Regions from separate parts of the Methylosinus sp. RM1 genome, predicted to be linked through region 2. Evidence: predicted binding sites of a transcription regulator. Region 2 holds the regulator's gene; each other region holds the start of a gene.
The links. The regulator PhoB, encoded in region 2, activates phosphate uptake and scavenging genes when phosphate is short. The targets are predictions, from matches to a motif close to TGTCATNNANCTGTCAT.
Positions count from the first base shown of each region.

Region 1: the regulator PhoB is predicted to act here: its motif matches at 3,143-3,159, upstream of FMZ75_RS01735 (CorA family divalent cation transporter).
Region 3: the regulator PhoB is predicted to act here: its motif matches at 2,954-2,970, upstream of FMZ75_RS11790 (DUF2794 domain-containing protein).

Region 1 covers NZ_WOVC01000002.1:84,541-89,321, reverse strand. Annotated here, with positions in the region: gene FMZ75_RS01750 (hypothetical protein) at 124-996, shown strand; gene purS (phosphoribosylformylglycinamidine synthase subunit PurS) at 1,102-1,347, shown strand; gene purQ (phosphoribosylformylglycinamidine synthase subunit PurQ) at 1,344-2,030, shown strand; gene FMZ75_RS01735 (CorA family divalent cation transporter) at 2,070-3,074, opposite strand; gene FMZ75_RS01730 (acyltransferase) at 3,186-4,403, opposite strand; gene FMZ75_RS01725 (acyltransferase) at 4,468-4,781, opposite strand, start outside.
Region 2 covers NZ_WOVC01000009.1:120,739-125,519, forward strand. Annotated here, with positions in the region: gene FMZ75_RS08765 (VOC family protein) at 1-24, shown strand, start outside; gene FMZ75_RS08770 (VOC family protein) at 117-530, shown strand; gene FMZ75_RS08775 (SRPBCC family protein) at 594-1,145, shown strand; gene phoB (phosphate regulon transcriptional regulator PhoB) at 1,182-1,925, opposite strand; gene phoU (phosphate signaling complex protein PhoU) at 1,922-2,647, opposite strand; gene pstB (phosphate ABC transporter ATP-binding protein PstB) at 2,676-3,461, opposite strand; gene pstA (phosphate ABC transporter permease PstA) at 3,458-4,297, opposite strand; gene pstC (phosphate ABC transporter permease subunit PstC) at 4,301-4,781, opposite strand, start outside.
Region 3 covers NZ_WOVC01000014.1:60,347-65,127, reverse strand. Annotated here, with positions in the region: gene FMZ75_RS11805 (lytic transglycosylase domain-containing protein) at 1-563, shown strand, start outside; gene FMZ75_RS11800 (hypothetical protein) at 586-1,260, opposite strand; gene FMZ75_RS11795 (Bax inhibitor-1/YccA family protein) at 1,635-2,408, shown strand; gene FMZ75_RS11790 (DUF2794 domain-containing protein) at 2,481-2,894, opposite strand; gene htpG (molecular chaperone HtpG) at 3,429-4,781, shown strand, end outside.

The DNA of each region.
Region 1 (4,781 bases), on a different contig from region 2:
ATAACCCGGCGTCGAAGACGACTTGGAACAATCGCTCTGGTTGCGCTGGCGTCAGCTTCGCGCAAGCCGGAAATTTCAATCTGCGCGCACGTACGAAGCGACGCGCCATGGGTGTCACGAATCATGGTATCGCCGATTTCCGCCGTTACATCCCGAGCGCCCGGCGTGCGCGCGCTGTCGCGCGTCGCGCCTGTCGCAGCAAAGGCCGAGCCGGTCGAAGACGCGAGCGTGGCGACGACGGCGGCCGTCGAAACGCCGCCGCCCGGCCCCGGCCTTCGCGACGCGCTTCCCGCCGGCTATCGAAATTTCGCCATGCCGCTCGGCGCCGCCTCCGGCGAAGAAATCAGCGGCGAGGACGCCAATCTGACCTCCGCCTATGGACCGAGCGCGGCCGCGCTCTCCGGCCTGCCGCGCCTCGTCGGCGAACGCGTTCCGCTGCGCATCATCGTGCGGGAGGCGCAGGCGGCCGCGCGCTCCGCCGCGGAGGCGCGCGGCGAAACGACGAAGGAATTCCTCGAGGAGGCGGACGTCGTTCCGCGCTCGCGCCTGCCCTCGCGCAACGCCGACGATGCGGCCGCGACGATTCGCGCCGCCCTGCTGGTCCGCGACGGCGAGCGCGACACCGCCACCATCGACATCTATCTGGCCAAGACGGGACCGGGCGCCTTCGAGGCGACCACCTATGACCGCGATTTCGCGTCGCCGTCCGGCGGCTTTCCCTATTCGGCGCCGCCGCTCTCGATCGATCGAATCATTTTCGATCCGGCCTATCAGGCGATCGTCTCGGCCGTCGCCGGCCAGCCGCGGCGGCGCAGCGCGACGGCCGCCCGCTCCACCTCGCCGCTCGGCGCCTTCATCGTCGCGTCGGTGATCGGCGTCGCGACATTCGTCGCCGTCGTGCTGACGCTCGCCGCCGGCCGGCCGATCTTCGCCGCGACGATCGCGCTGCTCGGCGCCGCCGGCTTCGTCTACGCGCTGCGCTCGCGCTCGGCCTGAAGCGGCGCGGCGAGAACGGCGGCGAGAGAACGGCTTGCGCTCCGGCGCGTCGCCCGCTAACCCTGCGGCCAGCCCATTGCAGCCGAACCCCGAGAAAGCCGCCGCATGAAAGCCCGCGTCATCGTCACCTTGAAAAACGGCGTGCTCGATCCGCAGGGCAAGGCCATAGAGGGCGCGCTCGCCTCGCTCGGCGTCGAGGGCGTCGGCGGCGTGCGGCAGGGCAAGGTGTTCGACATAGAGCTCGAGGGCTCCGACCGCGCGCTGGCCGAGGAGCGGCTGCGCGCCGCCTGCGAGAAGCTGCTCGCCAACACCGTCATCGAGAATTTCCAGATCGAGATCGCGAGCCCATGAGAGCCGCCGTCATCGTCTTTCCCGGCTCCAATCGCGAAGGCGATATGGCGCGCGCGCTTCGCCAAGCGACCGGCCACGAACCGGCCATGGTCTGGCATTCGCAGACCGAGCTGCCCGCGGGCACGGATCTCGTCGTGCTGCCGGGCGGCTTCTCCTATGGCGATTATCTGCGCTGCGGCGCAATCGCCGGCCGCGCGGCCATTATGGACGCGGTGCGCGCCCATGCCGCGCGCGGCGGTCTGACGCTCGGCGTCTGCAACGGCTTCCAGATTTTGTGCGAGGGCGGCCTGCTGCCGGGCGTGCTGATGCGCAACGCCAATCTGCGCTTCGTCTGCCGAATGCAGCATTTGCGCGTCGAGCGCGCCGACACCGCCTTCACCAGCCATTATCGCCAGGGCCAGACGATCGAGGTCGCCATCGCCCATGGCGAGGGCAATTACGAGGCCGACGACGAGACGATCGCGCGGCTCGAGGGCGAGGGGCTCGTCGCCTTCCGCTATTGTGATTCACTCGGGCGCGTCGGCGGCGAGGCCAATCCCAACGGCTCGCGCAACGACATCGCCGGAATCTTCTCCGAGCGCCGCAATGTGCTCGGTCTGATGCCGCATCCCGAAAATCTCATCGATCCGCTGGTCGGCGGAATCGACGGCCGGGGATTGTTCGAGAGCCTCGCAGCGGCGTGACGCCGATCGGCAGTGCGCGGCGAGTGGGCGCGAGTTCCGCTAACCCTCGCGGCGCTTGATCCACATCAGCGCGAAAAAGGCCGCCGCCGCCGAGGCGACGCAGAGCGCCGCCGCATAGAGCGTGCCCTGCTCATTGTCGCCGAAAAACAGATTCTTGGTGTTCATGCCGAAAATGCCGGAGACGAGAGTCGGCGGCATCAGCAGCGTGCCGAGAATGGTCAGCACATAGAGCTGGCGATTGGTCTCGGCGGTGAGATTGGAGACGATCTCGTCCTGCAGCAGGCGCGCGCGCTCCTCCACCGCCTGCAGCTCCTGCTGCAACGAATCGAATCGCTGGGTCAGCCGGCGCAGCGCCGCATGAGTCGGCGGCGTGACGCGCGGCGAGAAAGCCGTGCGGGAAAAAACGCGCTGCCCGTCGGCGAGCTCGCGGCGCAGGCGGATCGTCTGCCGGCGCAGCGCGCCGAGATCGCGCCGATCGTCATGCGTCTCGTCGTCGAGCACGCGATCCTCGATCTTGTTGAATTTGGCGAGAAGCTTCTCGAGCCCGATATCCATGGAGACGAGGCTGCGCGTCACCAGCGCCTCGAAGAGATCGAGCGGCGCGCGCAGGCGCTGGCCCTCCAGCGCCGCCTGCCGAATGGCGGCGGTCGATTCGACGGCGTAGCGGCGGGCGGTGACGATGCAGCGCTCGGTGACGACGACGCGCAGCGGACGCAGCACGTCTTCCTCCCGCTCGAGATCGCGGCCGTAATCGGCGATCACGCCCCACAGCGCTTGCTCGTCGGCGTCGAGCCGCTGATGGCTGTCCTGGTCGATGAGCAGGGCGCGCGCCTCGGCCGGCATTTGCGAGCGGCCGGCGACCCAATCGCGATAACGCAGATCGGCGACATTGAGATGGACCCAGAAATAGCCGTCGGCTTCCACATCCAGCTGCGCGGAATCGTGGTCGGCGACGAGCGTCGCCGCGCCCTCCGCATCGAAGCGCATGACCCAGAGAAAGGGCGAATCGCCCACGATCGCGACGCTCGACGGCATCGTCTTCATTTTCGTGCGTCCCCGCAGGCGCGCGCCCTCTGCGGCCCGCCTCGGGTCCTCGCCATTAGAGAAGGGATGCGACGGTTCGTCGACAGGGGGCGGCACGGTTGACCTTCACAATCAGGCGTCGGCTTTTTGCGGCTTGCGCTCCAGCTCCTCGAGCGGCGGCGGGACGCGCCGGCGCCGACGCTCCTCCGCCGCCTCGAAGGCTCTGCGCAGCGCGCGCCGCGCGGAATTGGTGTGCGCCTCGGTGACGCGCGAGAAGAGGAAGCCGAAGACGACCGCCGCTGTCATCACCGCCGCCATCACCTGCCAATGGACGGGCGTCGCCAGCTCGCGCGCCCATAGCGCGCCGAAGCGCTGATCGACGAAAGCGCGCGCCAGAATCAGCAGCGGCATATGCACGCTGTAGAGCGAGAAGGAGAAATCGGCGAGCCGCCGATGCAGCTGCGGCTGGAACAGCGCCCAGCCCTGCTGCGGCCCGAAGCGCAGCGTCACCACGAGATTGAGGAAGAGAACGGCCGCCAACGTATCGGCGAGATCGGCGAGATAGGGGAAGGCCTCGAGATTGGGGCCGCGCACCAATAGGCGGATGGGGATGACGGCCGCGACATAGAGCGCGAGCGCGATCCAGCGCGATTGGACCAGTGGGCGCCGCGCCAGAGTCGCCAGCGCGCCGAGGCCCCAGAGCAGATAGCCGAACCGAAACCAGCCGCCGGAGGGGATCGACATGACCACCAGAATGGCGAGGCCGAGCGCGAATCCGACAGCGCGCGTCCGCAGCGAATAGGCGCGGGCGAAGGGCAGCAGCAGCAGCGGAAAGGAGATGTAATACCAAAACTCGCAGGCGAGCGACCAGAGCGGCCCATTGGTGCCGAAGAAATCGCAATAGATCGCCGCGAGATTGGCCAGCGAGCCGAGGAAGAGATCGGCGCGATAATGGTCCTTGAACACCGGCCAGTCGTAGACGCCGCTGTCGCCGAGCCAGCCGCGGCCGATCCCATCCGCCGCCACTGTGACCAGCAGCGCCGGCGCGAGGACGATATAGATGCGCGCGAAGCGATGGATGAGATAGTCGCGCAGAAAGGGCTTGTCCTTGCGCAGCTGCGCCAGCACGGCGCCGCCGACCAGATAGCCCGAAATGGCGAAGAAGCCGACGACGGCCTGATGACCGAGCTCGAAGCTGACGAAGAACCACCAGGCGTAGACGCTCGCCGCATGGGGAGCGCTCATTATGTCCGCGAGATTGACGAACATATTGGTGGAGTGGACGGCGAGCACCAGCAGCGCGCCCACCCAACGACATGCCTCGATGAATTGCGACAGAAGGACGGGCATGTGTCTCCGAAGGCTTTGGAGCGAACGGATCGCTCCAAATGAAAAAAAGCTGGGCGGGGCTGAGTTATAGCCCCTTGGCTCGACCTTGGCCAACCCAGCGGGCGCGCTCGCCGAGCCGCGCGCGCCGGTCCAGCGCGGCGACAGCCGCATGCAGAAGCCGCCGCAGCGCCGGCGTATGCGCCTCGGTCACACGCGAGAAGACGAAGGCCGTCGCGACGGCGACGAGGAGCAGCGCCGCCGTGACGAGCCAATGCGTCGACGTCGGCAGAAGCTTGTGCCAGTCCACGCCGAAAATATGGCCGGCTCCGGCCCAGAAGAAGAAAACGATCGGCATATGCGTGGCGTAGAGCGAGAAAGAGAAATCTGCGAGCCGGCGAT
Region 2 (4,781 bases):
TGGATGATCATCGTCCCGAAGTGAAAAAGGTGCGGGACGGTTGACGAAGCGCTTTGCGCGGACATGATCTCCTCCCACGAAACGAGCGCCCGTCCGCGACGCTCGCTGGGAGAAACATGATGTCGATTCAACCCTATCTGATCTTCGACGGCCGCGCCGAAGAAGCCGCCGCCTTTTATGAGAAGGCGCTCGGCGCGCAGATACAGATGCTGATGCGCTACAAGGACAGCCCTTTGCCCCAGCCGGAGGAAATGCTGCCGCCGGGCTGGAGCGCCAAGGTCATGCATATGGCGCTGAAGATCGGCGACACGATCGTCTTCGGCTCGGACGGCGACGGCGAGGAGACCGGCTTCAAGGGCTTCTCGCTGTCCTATAGCGCGAAGACGCAAGAGGAGGCCGAACGCGTCTTCGCAGCGCTCGCCGAGGGCGGCGAGACGAAGATGCGCTTGACCAGAACTTTCTTCTCACCCGCGTTCGGAATGCTCACCGACCGCTTCGGCGTGCCCTGGATGGTGGTGCTGCCGCAATGACGGCGCGCGGCGCTCTTTCGCTCGCGAGCGGGAGCGCCGCTCCGCTTTTTTTCGAGGTTCGACATGTTGGAAATCATCGGCGCCGGCGTCGCCGTCATCATCGCCGCAATTCTCGTCCTGGCCGCGCGCCAGCCGGACGTCTGCCATATCGCGCGCTCCATCTTCATCGCCGCGCCGCCGGAGCGAATATTTCCGCTGATCGACGATCCGCGCGCGAGCAATGAATGGAGTCCTTTCGTGAAGGATCCGAGTGTGAAGCTCTCCTACGCCGGGCCGGAACGCGGCGTCGGCGCGGCCTGCGATTTCGAAGGCAATGCGAAGGTCGGCGCGGGGCGAGTCGAGATCGTCGAGTCCGTCGCGCCGTCGAAAGTGGTCGTCACATTACGCCTGGATCGGCCGATGAAATGCAGCAATCGCGTCGAATTCACCATTGCGCCGCAGAATGGCGGCTCGCTCGTCACCTGGGACATGAAAGGGCGCCAGCCCTTCCTCGGCAAGCTGTTCAGCCTCGTCATGCGGCCGGAAAAAATGGTCGGCGGCGCTTTCGAGCAAGGTCTCGGCGATCTCGAGCGCCTCGTCGAGACGGCTCGCGACGAGGCGGCGCCGACAGCGTGATGATGCGATGTCGAGAGAGGAGCCTTCGGCCGCGCCTCAATTGCGCCCGAAGGTCTCGTCGAAAGAATAGCCGGTGCCGCGCACAGTGCGGATCGGGTCCTTCTCGCGGCCGCGGATGATCGCCTTGCGCAGACGGCCGACATGGACGTCCACGGTGCGCTCGTCGATCTCCGCCGACAGCCCCCAGACGCTGTCGAGCAATTGCGCGCGCGAGAAGACGCGGCCGGGCTTTTCCATCAGATATTCCAGCAGGCGGAACTCCGTCGGGCCGAGATGAATCTCGCGCCCGCCGCGCTTCACCCGCCGCGTCTCGCGGTCGAGGTCTATGTCGCCGGCGACGAGCCGCGTCGCCACGCGCTCCGGCCGCGCGCGGCGCAGCAGAGCGTGAACGCGCGCCATCAGCTCCGGCGTGGAGAAGGGCTTCACCACATAATCATCGGCGCCCACCGAGAGACCGCGCACGCGCTCATTCTCGTCGCCGCGCGCGGTGAGCATGATGATCGGCATTGTGCGCGTGTCGTCGCGCGCGCGCAGCCGCCGGCAGATTTCCAGGCCGGAAACGCCGGGCAGCATCCAGTCGAGAATGACGAGATCGGGCACGGATTCGGCGAGGCGGATTTCCGCCTCGTCGCCGCGCTCGACATGTTCGACCTGGAAGCCTTCCGATTCGAGATTATAGGCGAGCAACAATGCGAGGGCCGCCTCGTCTTCCACGACGAGAATTCGCGGCGCCCGATCGTGCGGCGTCTCGCGCGGCGTTGCGACGCGAATCTCGTTCATTGCGAGGGCTCATCCGTTTCCACGCTGGGGGAGATGCTGGACGACTTGCCCTTGGGGCGGTCGGTCGGCATCGACTCGCCAGTGACGAGATAGACGATCGTCTCGGCGATATTGGTGGTGTGATCGCCGATCCGCTCTATATTCTTCGAGCAGAAGAGCAGATGCGTGCAGAAGGAGATGTTGCGCGGATCCTCCATCATGAAGGTGAGGAGATCGCGGAACACCGAATCTTCCAGCGCGTCGAGCTCGCTGTCATTGGTCCACACGGCGCGGGCGCGCTCGACGTCGCGCTGGGCGTAGGCGTCGAGCACGTCCTTCAATTGCATGGCGGCCACTTCCGCCATCGTCTTGAGGCCGATGATGGCGCGCGGCACGCGCGCCTCGGAGAGGATTTTCACCGTGCGCTTGGCGATGCTCTTGGCGAGATCGCCGACGCGCTCGAGATCGGCGGCGATGCGCATCGCGGCGATGCATTCGCGCAGATCGATGGCGAGCGGCTGACGCCGCGCGATGGTGAGGATGGCGTTCTCCTCTATCTCCCGCTGCAGCGCGTCGAGGCGCTGATCGGTGGCGACGACGCGATGGGCGAGCTCGATGTCGAAATTAGCGAGCGCATCCATGGCTTCGGCGAGCATTTTCTCGGCGATGCCTCCCATCTCGGCGATACGGCGGCCGAGCACTTCGAGGTCGCGGTCATAGGAGCTGACGATATGTTCGCTCATGTCTCATAATCCTCGTGCGCGATCGCGCTCAGCCGAAGCGGCCGGTGATATAGTCCTGGGTCTTCTTGTTCTGCGGCGCGGTGAACAGATTGTTCGTCTCGCCGAATTCGACGAGATCGCCGAGATACATGAAGGCGGTGTAATCGGAGACGCGCGCCGCCTGCTGCATATTGTGGGTGACGATGGCGATCGTGTAGCGCTCCGACAATTCGTCGATGAGCTCCTCGATCTTCGCCGTCGAGATCGGGTCCAGCGCCGAGCAGGGCTCGTCGAACAGGATCACCTCCGGCTGAATGGCGACGGTGCGCGCGATGCACAGGCGCTGCTGCTGGCCGCCCGAGAGGCCGAGGCCGCTCGAATTCAGCTTGTCGCGCACTTCGTCCCACAGCGCCGCGCCACGCAGCGCCGCCTCGACGCGGCCGTCGAGCTCGCTGCGCGACAGCTTCTCATAGAGGCGAATGCCGAAGGCGATATTGTCGTAGATCGACATGGGGAAGGGCGTCGGCTTCTGGAACACCATGCCGACGCGCGAGCGCAGCAGGTTGAGGTCGATGCTCGGGTCGAGGATGTTCTCGCCGTCGAGCAGCACCTCGCCCTCGGCGCGCTGCCGCGGATAGAGGTCGTACATGCGGTTCAATATGCGCAGCAGAGTCGATTTGCCGCAGCCGGATGGGCCGATGAAGGCCGTCACCTTATTGGTGTAGAGCGGCAGCGAGATCGATTTCAGCGCTTTCGACGACCCGTAATAGAAATCCAGATCGCGAACCGAGACTTTGGTCGGAATGGAGGCTTCGACAACCGGCATGGCGGTCATTTTTGTTTTCCCTGGCTGCTGAGCGCGCGCGCGGTGATGGAGAGCAGAAGGACGGCGACGGTGACGAGCAGAGCGCCGGTCCAGGCGAGCTGCTGCCAATCCTTGTAGGGCGAGAGCGCGAATTGGAAGATGACGACGGGCAGGCTGGAGACCGGCGCGTTGAGGTCGGTGCTCCAGAACTGATTGTTGAGCGAGGTGAAGAGCAGCGGCGCGGTCTCGCCGGAGACGCGGGCCACGGCCAGCAGCACGCCGGTGACGATGCCGGATTTCGCGGCGCGATAGGCGACGCGCATCAGCATATGGGAGCGCGGCAGGCCGAGCGCCGCCGCCGCCTCGCGCAGCGGGCTCGGAACCAGCAGCAGCATGTCCTCCGTCGTGCGCACGACGACCGGCACCACCAGCACGGCGAGCGCCAGAGCGCCCGCTATGCCGGAGAAATGTCCGACGCGGGCCACCACCACCGTATAGACGAAGAGGCCGATGACGATGGAGGGCGCGCTGAGCAGAATGTCATTGATGAAGCGCACCACGGTGGCGAGCTTCGAGTAGCGGCCATATTCGGCCATGAAGGTGCCGGCGAGCATTCCGAGCGGCGTGCCGAGCAGCACGCCGATCACCGTCATCACCAGCGAGCCGGCGATGGCGTTGAGCAGACCGCCGCTGGAGCCGGGCGGCGGCGTCATTTCGGTGAAGACGGCCGGCGTCAGGCCGCGGGCGCCTTCATAGATCAGCGCGCCGAGGATCAGCACCAGCCAGGCGAGACCGAAAATCGTGCCGGTCCAGCACAGAGTGGTCGCGAGCGCATTGGTGCGTCGGCGGGAGGAATAGAGGGACAAAGGTCAGGCTCCCGATTTCTGCTCGATGCGCATCAGCATGAAGCGCGCCGCCGCCAGAACGAAGAAGGTGATGACGAAGAGGATGAGGCCGAGCTCGATCAGCGCCGACGTATAGAGATCGCCGACCGCCTCGGTGAATTCATTGGCGATGGTCGCCGAGATCGTCGTGCCCGGCGCGAGCAGAGAGCTCGACACTTTATGCGCATTGCCGATCACGAAGGTGACGGCCATCGTCTCGCCGAGCGCGCGGCCGAGGCCGAGCATCACGCCGCCGATGACGCCGACGCGCGTGTAGGGGATGACGACATAGCGCATCACTTCCCATGTCGTGCAGCCGACGCCCGAGGCCGCCTCCTTCAGCACCGGAGGCACGGTGTCGAACACGTCGCGCGAGATGGAGGTGATGAAGGGCAGCACCATGATGGCGAGGATGAAGCCCGCGGTCAGCATTCCGATGCCATAGGGCGGGCCGGCGAAGAGGCTC
Region 3 (4,781 bases), on a different contig from region 2:
GCATGGCCAATTCGTTTCGCGTCCGCAAGGGGCGCTCGCTGCTGCAGAAACATGCGGCGCTGTTCAAGCGCATCGAGCAGAAATATGGCGTGCCGGGGCCGGTTCTCGTCGCCATATGGGGGCTGGAGACGGATTTCGGCGCTTATCTCGGCGATTTCGCGACGATTCGGGCGCTGGCGACGCTCGCTTATGATTGCCGGCGTTCGGAAAAATTCCGCGGCGAATTGCTCGACGCTCTGCGCATCGTCCAGCGCGGCGATCTCGATCCCGCGCAAATGCGCGGCGCCTGGGCCGGCGAAATCGGCCAGACGCAGTTCATGCCCTCGTCCTATTTGAAATTCGCCGTCGATTTCGACGGCGACGGCAAGCGCGATCTCGTTCACAACACGGCGGATGTGCTCGCCTCCACCGCCAATTTCCTGCAGGGCTCCGGCTGGAAGCCGGGCGCCGGCTGGAACGAGGGCGAGCCCAATTTCCCCGCGCTGCTCGAATGGAACAAGGCGAAGGTCTATTCCAAGACCATCGCGCTGCTCGCCGAGAAGATCGGAGGCGCCGGCGACTGAGCGGCCTTCGCGGCTCGGCGGATTATTCCGCCGGCTCGGCGTCCGCCGTCTTCAGCGGATGTATCGGCCGATGCCGCAGATAGACGAAGAACATGGCGACGACGCCTATGCCCATCAGCAGATAGAGGGGGAGCGTGCGCATGAAGCTCATTCCCACAGAGAAGGGAAAGCGCGACACCCATCGCTCGCCATGCTCGCCGGTCACGGTGACGATGCCGACGAAATAGCCCGCGTCGGGAAAATAGTGCTCGAAATTGATCGTGCCGGTCGGATAGAGGCGCGGACCGCGATAGGCGACAGTGACCGCGTCGATATCGGCATTCTCCTTCTCCTCGCCGCCGACGTCTTTGACGATTCGGATCTCCACCGCCATGTCGCGCAGCTCGTCCTGCTCGGCGTCGAGCGCGATGATGGTGTGGCCGGTCGCCGGAATATCCTCGCAGAACTCGTTTTTCGAGGCGTCGGGAAGATAGCCGGTGAAATTCATGATGTCGGGGCCGACGAACAGGCGGCATCGCCCTTCGGCGGAGCCGAGCCGGCCATGCGCCGAGGCGGGCGACGCCGCGGCGAGCAGCGTCAGCAGCAGGACGAGGAGAGCGGGCGGAGAGAAACGAGTCGCAGAGCGTAGAAACCCATCGATCGACCGCCAGAACGGGGCAAGACCGCTGTCGGGCATGATGATTCCCCCATGGAGCATTTTGTGCGCGCCTCGTTTCCCCGGACAGGCTCGCTCCGACGACGAAACGAGAGCCGGATCGCGAGACCCGGTCGCTCGCCGCCCGCGACAATGCGGCATGTTAGCGCATTCTCCGGGAGCGGCAAGAGCGCGAGCGGGCGGCGCGAGCGGCGAGTGGAGCGATCTGCGCTCTTCCCATCGCCCGCGATAGTTTTCGAACGCGGCGGGCGATCAATACTGCATGTTTTTCTTGAAGCTTGTTGGACGAGGCGCGGACTTCGCCGGATTTGCCGCGCGGACTCTTGTTTTTCCTCCGCTCGCACGCCATATTCGGCGGCGAGGACCGCGCCGATTGGCCGGATGACCGGCCGCGCGGCCTTTTACGAGAGGATGCTATGTCCAATTTCGACCGCAACACGAGCTTCGGCTATCGGGGCGGCGTCTCCCGAGCCGGCACGGCCGAGATCGACCAGGGCCTGCGCGCCTACATGCTCGGCGTCTACAATTACATGGTGCTGGGTCTCGGCGTCACCGGCCTGGTGGCGCTCGGCACGCATATGCTCGCCGTCGCCAAGGAAGGCGGCCGGCAGATCGCGCTCACCCCCTTCGGCCAGATGCTCTACACGAGCCCGCTGAAATGGGCGGTGATGCTCGCGCCCTTGGCGTTCGTGTTCTTTCTCGGCTTTCGCGCCGACCGCGTCTCCGCTGCGACGGCTCGCAACCTGTTCCTCGCCTTCTCGGCGGTGATGGGCCTGTCGATGTCGTCGATCATGATCGTGTTCACCGGCGCGTCGATCGCCAAGGTGTTCTTCATCACTGCTGCGGCCTTCGGCGGTCTCAGCCTTTATGGCTACACCACGAAGCGCGATCTCTCGGCCTTCGGCTCTTTCCTGGTGATGGGCCTGATCGGCTTGGTGCTCGCGAGCCTCGTCAATCTGTTCTTCCAGAGCACCGTGATGCAGTTCGCTCTGTCGATCCTGTCGGTGCTCATCTTCGCGGGCCTCACCGCCTGGGACACGCAGTCGATCAAGGACGGCTATTATCAGAGCGCCGGCTATGGTCACGAGGTGGTGGCGAAGCAGAGCATCTTCGGCGCGCTGTCGCTCTATCTCGACTTCATCAACATGTTCCAGTCGCTGCTCTACCTCTTCGGCGAGCGCAACGACTGATCGCGCGACGCGCGAGCGACAGAGAATGAGAAGGCCCCGCTCCGGCGGGGCCTTTTTTGCTTCGGCGAAAGTTCAATCGCGCACCAATTCCAGCTTTTTCTGCAGCACGGCGACGACGCGCGCGAGATCGTGGCCGCGGCGCATCACCAGCCCGCCGGCGGCGACGACGCAGAAGGCGCCCTGGCGGCGGGCGAGCTCGGGGTTTTTCTCGATGCGATAGAGCGGCGCCTCGCTGGCGCGGCGAAAGATCGAGAACATGGCCTTGCCGGGAGAAAAATCGATCGCATAATCGCGCCATTCGCCGGCGGCGACCTTGGCGCCGTAGAGATCGAGCAAGAGCCGCAATTCGCGCCGGTCGAAGGACACGAGCGGAGCGCTTTTCTCGGGCGCGGCTTTCGGGCGATCCTTGTCGTTGGTCCCGCGGCCTGCCACGACGGCGAGCAGGCCGCGCCGCCTGCTGGGTTCGGTCGTCTCCGTCTCGCTCATGCCGCTGTCCCCATTTCTCGCGCATGATCGCGCGGCAAATGCGGGAGGGCAAGACAAAGATGACAATCCGGCGACGATCGGTCCTGCGCGCAAAAGACGAGATTTCACATTTTCGCCAATATCGAGCCCCTTGTCCGCCAAAGGAGGCGACCAATATCTAGCCTATTGCCTCGACAGGCTCGAGAAGTGGTTTTTCCGGATTTCGTCAGCCCCCCAGCCCCCCGGAAGGGCGCTTTTCGAGCAGCGTGAGTTCGTGGCGATGGACGGGCCGGCCGAGCACGCTCGGGCGGCCCGTCTTGTTTTGCGCGCGCGCCTTTCGTTCTCGCGCGCCGCTCATCGCGGCGAGCGATCTTGCAACTTCGCCGACGATCCCCGATATCAGCCGCGCGCTCCGCTCGAGGCGGCTCGGGCAGGGGCATTGCCGATCAATGACGATCTCTATATCCCGGCCAGCGCCCGCGCGCCGTCGGCCATGCTTCCATTTTGCGGGAAGCGGCGCGGGGCGAGGCCGACAGACAAGCGGAGACGACGCCCGTGAACGATCACGCCGAAACACATACGATCGACGCAGCCGAGCGCAGCGATTACGGCTTCCAGGCCGATGTCGCGCGGCTCCTGGAGCTGATGACTCATTCGGTCTATTCGGAGCGCGACATTTTTCTGCGCGAGCTCGTGTCCAATGCGGCGGATGCGATCGAGAAGCTGCGCTTCGAATCGGTGGCGAACGAAGCGCTGGCGGCGCAGGCCGGCGCGCCGCTCGTCACCATTGCGCTCGACAAGGAGGCCCGCACGCTGAGCGTCGCCGATAATGGCGTCGGCATGTCGCGCGAGGATCTCGTCGCCGCGCTCGGCACCATAGCGAGTTCCGGCACGCGCGCCTTTCTCGATGAGCTCGCGGCCAAGGGCGGCGATGAGCAGGGCGGCGAGAAGGGCGGAACTCTGATCGGACGTTTCGGCATCGGCTTTTATTCCGCCTTCATGGTCGCAGATCGCATCGAAGTGGCGACCCGCCGCGCCGGCTCTGCGGACGCATTTCTCTGGACGTCGGAAGGAAAGGGCTCGTTTCAGATCGCGCCGCTCGCCGTGGCGGACGCGCCCGCGGTCGGCACGAAGGTGACGCTGCATCTCAATGCGGAATCCGAGGAGTTCCTCGAGCCTTATCGCATCGAGCAGATCTTGCGCGAGCATTCGGGCGCCATAGCGATACCGATCGACCTCGTCGAGGAGAAGGGCAAGGAGCCGCGCCGCCTCACCGACGGCTCGGCGCTGTGGACGCGGCCGAAATCGGAGATCAGCGAACAAGACTATAAGGATTTCTATCAGCAGATTTCCGGCCAGTTCGATGAGCCGGCGCTCACCATTCATTGGCGCGCCGAGGGGCGCACCGAGTATACGGTGCTCGCCTTCGCGCCCGGCTCGCGGCCCTATGATCTCTTCGATCCGCAGCGCAAGAGCCGCTCCAAGCTCTATGTGCGCCGCGTGCTGATCTCGCGCGAGGCCGATCTTCTGCCGCCATGGCTGCGCTTCATGCGCATCGTCGTCGACAGCGCCGATCTGCCGCTCAACGTCTCGCGCGAGATGGTGCAGAACAATCCGATCATTGGCGCCATCCGCAAGGCGATCGGCACGCGCGTGCTCAAGGAGCTTTCCGATCTCGCCGCCAATGATTCGGAGAAGTTCGCCGCCCTGTGGAAGAATTTCGGAGCCGTCATCAAGGAGGGCCTGCACGAGGACCCCGTGCGCCGCGACGAGATTTTCGCCATTGCGCGATTTTCGACGGCGCAGCATCCGGACGGCGGGCGCAGCCTGAAGGACTATGTCGAAAATCTGCGGCCCAATCAGACCGCGATCTATTACATCGCCGGCGACGACAAGAAGCGGCTCGCC